2 regions of the Rhizobium gallicum bv. gallicum R602sp genome follow, and region 1 is predicted to be linked to the other one. Evidence: predicted binding sites of a transcription regulator. Region 1 holds the regulator's gene; the other holds the start of a gene.
What was found. The regulator PhoB, encoded in region 1, activates phosphate uptake and scavenging genes when phosphate is short. The targets are predictions, from matches to a motif close to TGTCATNNANCTGTCAT.
Positions count from the first base shown of each region.

Region 2: a site for PhoB is predicted at 1,356-1,372, ahead of RGR602_RS13710 (DUF1045 domain-containing protein). Genes of this name have one in related genera too.

Region 1 is NZ_CP006877.1:2,258,717-2,262,125, reverse strand. It holds gene pstB (phosphate ABC transporter ATP-binding protein PstB) at 1-73, shown strand, start outside; gene phoU (phosphate signaling complex protein PhoU) at 117-830, shown strand; gene phoB (phosphate regulon transcriptional regulator PhoB) at 865-1,548, shown strand; gene RGR602_RS11290 (winged helix-turn-helix domain-containing protein) at 1,566-2,252, shown strand; partial or broken gene RGR602_RS35130 (IS110 family transposase) at 2,269-2,700, opposite strand; gene RGR602_RS11280 (hypothetical protein) at 3,174-3,362, shown strand; gene RGR602_RS11275 (hypothetical protein) at 3,400-3,409, opposite strand, start outside.
Region 2 is NZ_CP006877.1:2,757,912-2,761,320, forward strand. It holds gene RGR602_RS13705 (AraC family transcriptional regulator) at 1-527, opposite strand, end outside; gene RGR602_RS13710 (DUF1045 domain-containing protein) at 575-1,282, opposite strand; gene RGR602_RS13715 (NAD(P)/FAD-dependent oxidoreductase) at 1,395-2,573, opposite strand; gene mnmD (tRNA (5-methylaminomethyl-2-thiouridine)(34)-methyltransferase MnmD) at 2,572-3,288, shown strand; gene RGR602_RS13725 (response regulator) at 3,285-3,409, opposite strand, start outside.

The sequences.
Region 1 (3,409 bases):
CGACACCGACAAGATGTTCACCAACCCGGACGACCCGCGCACCCAGGATTACATCATGGGCCGCTTCGGCTGATTGTTGGCGTCGGAAACCGTAGAGACAATCAAGGACGTTCCCCATGGCATCGACCCATATCTATTCTGCCTACGACGACGATCTGAAGTTCTTGTCCCGCCGCATCTCGGAAATGGGCGGGCTTGCCGAGCAGATGGTGTCGGACGCCGTCCGCGCACTTGTCCACGGCGACGCGGGCTTGGCGCAGAAGGTCATCTCCGACGACGTGATCATGGATCACGCCGAACGCGAGATCGGCGACAAGGCGGTTGTCACGATCGCCCGCCGCCAGCCGATGGCCTCCGACCTTCGCGAGATCATGGGCTCGATCCGCATCGCGGCCGATCTCGAGCGCGTCGGTGATCTCGGCAAGAACACCGCCAAGCGTGTCATCGCGGTGCAGAGCACCGGCGTTCCGCGCAAGCTCGCCCGCGGTCTTGAGCATCTTTCCGAACTGGCGCTGGTCCAGCTCAAGGAAGTCCTCGACGTCTACGCCTCGAGATCCGCCGACAAGGCGAAGTCGATCCGCGAGCGCGACGAGGAAATCGACGCGATGTACACCTCGCTGTTTCGGGAGATGCTGACCTACATGATGGAAGATCCGCGCAACATCACAAGTTGCACGCATCTTCTCTTCTGCGCCAAGAACATCGAGCGCATCGGCGACCATGCCACCAACATTGCCGAAACGATCTATTACATGGCGACCGGCACTCAGCCGGAAGGCGAACGTCCGAAGGACGATACTGCCAACACCGTCGGCGCGGTCACGGAATGACAATTCCCAACCGGCCCTCAGGAGACAGAACCGAATGATCCCGAGAGTTGCAGTCGTAGAAGACGAAGAAGCACTGAGCGTGCTTCTTCGCTATAACCTTGAGGCCGAAGGTTTCGAGGTCGACACCATCCTGCGCGGCGACGAGGCCGAAATCAGGCTTCAGGAGCGCACACCGGATATTCTGATCCTCGATTGGATGCTGCCGGGCGTGTCAGGCATAGAGCTTTGCCGCCGCCTGCGCATGCGCCCGGAAACGGAGCGTCTGCCGATCATCATGCTAACGGCGCGCGGCGAGGAAAGCGAGCGTGTGCGCGGCCTTTCCACCGGCGCCGACGACTACGTGGTCAAGCCTTTCTCCACGCCCGAACTCGTTGCCCGCGTCAAGGCGATGCTGCGCCGCGCCAAGCCCGAGGTGCTTTCCACGGTGCTGAAATGCGGCGATATCGAACTCGACCGCGAAACGCATCGTGTTCACCGCAAGAGCCGTGAAGTCCGTCTCGGCCCGACCGAATTCCGTCTCCTTGAATTCCTGATGTCGTCGCCCGGCCGCGTCTTCTCACGTTCGCAGCTTCTGGACGGTGTCTGGGGCCACGACATTTATGTCGACGAGCGCACCGTAGACGTTCATGTCGGTCGCCTGCGCAAGGCGCTTAACTTCTCCAACATGCAGGACGTCATCCGCACCGTCCGCGGTGCAGGATATTCGATGGAAGCATAGCAGGGAGGCCGGAGAAGATGTCGGTGCGGATACTTGTTGTCGAGCAGGACGAAGATCTGCTCGCGACACTGAAGCATGCTCTGGAGACAGAAGGATATTTGGTGAACTGTCTTCACCCGCATGCGTCGCTGGTCGAGCTCGTGGCTTCGCGGCTGCCTGATGCGGTGATATTCGGTGCGCCGGCTCCTGGTTCGATTGCAATTTCGACATGCCGCCAGTTCCGGACGACTGGAGCGACCGCCCGCCTTCCGATCGTGGTGCTTTTGGACTCGGCCGTTGAGCAGGACAGGTTGGCTGTCCTCTCCGCCGGAGCCGACGACTGCCTCATAAAGGCAGTCTCCCACCTGGAACTCCTCATCCGCTTGCGGAACCTCCTGCGGCGGCTCAATCCAGCGCTGCTGGAGAGCACGCTGAAGGTCGGGGATCTGACGCTCGATAAAAACGCCCGCCGGGTTCACAGGCAGAAGAAGGAAGTCAAGCTCGGCCCCACCGAGTTCAGGCTGCTCGAGTTTCTGATGAAATCTCCCGGCCGCGTCCACTCCCGATCGGAATTGAGGGCATCGCTGTGGGGTAACGATGCCAGTGTCGATGAGCGCGCTGTCGACGTACACATCGGGCGTCTTCGGAAAGGCATCAGTTTCGGAAAGGCCGATAAGGTGATCCGGACGGTGCGTGGCGCCGGCTACGCGCTCGGCGACTTCTGATCTGGATCAGGTTGGACAACTTCAACGCGTCGTTGGCCGCCTCGCGAGCCCGAACCAGCTCGCGGATCGCCTCATGGCCTTCATCCGGAACCCAGACCGCGGTCAGCTCGCCCGCCCGGTGCAGACGGGTCAGGCTCACGGCATCCCGGCGGTTGGTCTTCACCCCGTCGCCCGGCCGCTTGGTCACCAGGGACGGCGCGACCACCACGCAGTCATGCCTCAGTTCGACAATCTGGCGGTAAAGGCCGTAGCCCGTGGGACCCGCTTCATAGCAAAAGTGAAGCTTGGCTCCACGCCTGGAAAGCTTACTGACCATCGACGCGACCGACGCCGGCTCCGACGAGATGTCACCGAAAAACCGCACCTCGCCGTTACGCTCTCCATCGGCAACCGCCACTGAAATCTTCAGCTTCGACGTATCCAAGCCGATGAAAATTACGCTTTTCATGGTTCGCCCTCGCTAAGCATTGGCAAGGCTCCGGCCTATCAGAGCAACCCCCGAATTCAGCTTACTGCGGGGGCGGGCCACCTCAACCTCACGAACATACGGTCTAGCTATCCTCATCGCTGTGCGCACAGATTGAGGCGCGCGATGCAGCTGTTCTCGCAATACGTGTGTCACGTCGATTTCACGCGACTGCCTTTATGAGGGTGTGCTTAGTCGCGCTGGAGGTGATTCCAATCCCCTTCGGCTCCCATACTCGCCTAGGGGTGTCAGACATATAATCCAGCCGGGATGAGGGTCGGCCCGACAGGCCATGCTCGTCCCAAAGTACAGCTAGTTTGGTTGAAGCGATATGGAGTATTCCATGACGATCAAGACTGCGTTGTTAAGAATGTCCCTGATTATCGTTTCCGGGTGGGTCATGGTCGGCACCATCACCTTGGTGATGTTCCATTGACTAGCGAGGTGTAAGCGGCATGCGGTTCCTGGTGTACACGAAAACGATTGCTGAACTCGATTATGACGAAGAGACGCGCGTCTTGACGATCATCTACCGAGACGGCCAACTGCGATCCGTTCCCCATGTCGATCCCAAGATCATGATGAGAATGGTGGCACAGCTTCCTCCGGAACGATCCCTCTACCTGATGCAGGCGGCGATTTGAACCTCGCGGCCAAGGCAAGGTGCGTCCGCACCCGGCATCAATGCATG
Region 2 (3,409 bases), 500 kb from region 1:
ATGATTGAACTGCCGTGATGCCGAAACATGGCCTCGAGCACAAGGAACATGCCCTGACTGGTCTCCAGCGCACCGGCCCCCGATTCCAGCGCGCGGTGCGCATCATGAAAAGCCTCGGCAAGCCGGGGATCGCGGAGGATCTGCTTGCCGAAGGCCGGCATGCCGCTGAAGGTGCGGCCGGTGACATCTTCCAGGATTTCCCGGAAGAGTGACGTGTCCGGGTAGATCATCCGGTAGCGATAGCCGCCCTCGACAGGCACGCCATCATGGATTTCGCCCGGATTGATCAGATAGAGATCGCCCGGCCCCGAGCTTTCGCGCGCGCCCCGGATCGTCGCGATCTGGCTGCCGCTTTCGATAGCGCCGATGCTGAAGGTCTCGTGGGCATGCGGCGCGAACTCATGCGTCAGGAAGGTCGCGCTCAGGCATTCCATGCCGCCAAAACGGCTGTCGCGCCAGAATCGCGTCGTCTCCGCCCCAGACAGCGGCATGGCTTCGGTTGCCTGTTCCTGGGAGATGTTGTCCATCGTCCGGATATAGCATCTTTGGGCCGCCCATTCTTGAACAAAAGTGATCAGGCGATCTTGCGCGCGCTGACCTTGCCCATCGGATGCAGCGAATGGACGCGGAACGGGCCGCCTGCGCCTTCCTCGATCATCAGCGCGATGTTGGCGACGGTGACCGGCTCAGCGAGAACAGGCTCGAAGACGCTACGCAGCGCCTGCTCGATGCGCGGCATATCGACAAGATTGACAGGACCCGTCACAGGCATGTGGAAGCGGAACTCATCCATCACATAGGGATTGCCCCAGCGATGCAGATTGGCAAACTGCGCGGCCGAAAGCCCATCCGGATCGATGCGCTCGATCTCGGCTTCGGAAAGCGGTGCACGGAAGCGGTCGAAATGCTGCACGACCGCAGAAGCGAGATAGTGCATGTCTTCGCAGGGGACCGACGGCACGAGGCTGAAGAAATTGCGCAGGCGCGCAACCTCGATCCTTGGAATCCGGAACGGCTGGAAGCTGCCGGAAAAGCGCATCATATCGCGTAAAAGTTGCGTTTCCGAAACATCGGCTGCAAGGTGAAACGGCGCCCTCAACACACCATGGAAACCGTAGCGGCGCGGCACGGCAGTATGGAACGCTACGTCGTGGATGCCGATCCCGCCAATGGCTGGAGGTTCGACCATCTCGCCGGAAAAGACGTTGCGACCGAGCCAATTGGCCGCCACATGGCTGATCGGATCGCTCGGCGTAGGCGTGAAGCAAATGGCGTAGCGCATACAATCTCCTCCACAAGGAAGGGCGCGCAGACGATTCCGGCGCCGTCGATGCGCTAGCAGATAGGCGATTTGCATGACAGAATAACGAAAAGCACCAGCTTCTAATTCACGTTTAACGTGAAGCAGCGATGATATGGCTCGAAAACGCGAAACTTTCCGGCAGGGCGAAAGGTGCGGAACGCCCGTCGGCCATATGTACGGCAGCTTCGGCAAGACGGTGGGCAAGGCCGAAGCTGACTTTGAAGCCGCCGGTCAAGGCGATGAGCTTCGGATAAATCGGATGCGGACCGATCATCGGATCGCGGTCGATCGCCTTCGGACGAAGGCCGGCCCAGCGCTCGACGACCGGCGCCTTCCCAAGCACGGGGGCCATCTCGCGCGCCGCTTCGATCAGAGCGTCGAGTTGAGCATCGGTCGTATTGGGATTGTCAAAACGGTCCTCGCTGGTGCTGCCGATCGCAGCATGGCCGCCCTCATGAGCAATGATATAGAGGCCGTCGCGGAAGATGGTGGGAAGGGCGGGATCGATCTCGGCTTTCAACAGCGCCGCCTGCCCCTTGACCGGTTGGCCGAGCGGCCTTTCCAATCCGGGCGTGAACCGCTGCAGAAGCGGAAATGACTGATGACCTGCCGCGACGATGCAGCGGCCAAAGGCGATTGTTCTCCCACCGGCGTCGGCGATCCCGCGTTCCGGTTCGAGACCGTCGACTGTAGCATTCTCGATAATGCTCACACGCTTTGCCTGCCTCAGAAAGGCGACAAGAGCGGCGACCAGCGTACGGGGTGCGACGCGGGCAGCAAGCGTGTCGTGCACGAAGCCGCTCGCACCAGCGGCAGGGTCGATCCAGCCTGTAACCGGCGGAGCATCTGCGACATGCCAATGGAAGCTGCGGCCGTGCCGATGCCAATGTGTTTCGGCATCGGCAAAATGGGTAAGCGCGATCTTGCGTAGATGCGGCTTCGGCAGCGGGATGATGCGCCCGGAGCGGCGGTAGCCTGTGGAAAGGCCGGTGGCAGCTTCGATCGCAGCGATCTCGGTTTCGAGGGAAACCAGCGCATCGAACTGGAACTGCTTCTTGGCATTCCATTTGTCCGGCAAATGCGGCATCAGCGCCCCGAGCAGCCCGCCGCTCGCGCCCTGCCCCAATTCACCGGCATCGACGAGGAGCGTGTCGATGCCAAACCGCTCGGCATGAACCGCCGCCCACAGCCCCATGATGCCGCCCCCGGCAATCAGCAGGCTGACGGACGATTGACCGGAGGAGATGGCCGCACTATCGGCTTTAGGCATGACAGAGATTGATCCCGATCAGAGTGGCAGCACGAGCCAGCCGCTCGAATGGCGCGACGGCGATATGCCTTATTCGCGGGCCTTTGGCGACCATTTTTATTGCCAGACGGACGGGCGGCTCGAATGCGGCCACGTCTTTCTGGCGGGCAATGGCCTGCCGGAACGGTGGACCGGCAAGGAAAATTTCCGCATTGGAGAGTTGGGGTTCGGCACCGGGCTGAACTTCGCGGAAACATGGCGGCAATGGAAAGCGCATCGCCAAACGGGTCAACATCTGAACTTCATTTCCTTCGAGCTTTACCCGATGCGCCCGCACGAGATCGGTCGCGCACTTTCGCACTGGCCGGAAATCGATGCCGAGCGGAAGGCGCTGACGGCGCTGTGGCCCGGCCAACCGAAAGGTACCGTGACGCTGGCATTGGACGAGCAGACGACCTTGAGCGTTGTCTGCGGCCCGGCAATCGATGGCGTTGCGGCTGCCGAACCCGGCTTCGATGCCTGGTATCTCGATGGCTTCGCGCCGTCGCGCAACGCCGACATGTGGTCGGAAGATCTAATGCGGCTCATCTGCGAGAAGACCCTCTCAAAAGGAAGCTTCGCGACCTATGCCGCTGCAGGCTTCGTCAGGCGCAATCTGATGGCGGCGGGATTTGCGGTCGAGCGGCGCAAGGGTTTCGCCGGCAAGCGCGAGATGCTCTGCGGCGTAAAACCCTAGCGGCCCGAGCGGCCGGGCAACTGCGCGCTCTTGCCGAGCCAGAGCTGGATTTTCTCTTCCAGCAGTTCGGGGCTGATCGGCTTCGACATGTAATCGTCCATGCCGGCGTTGAGACAGAGCT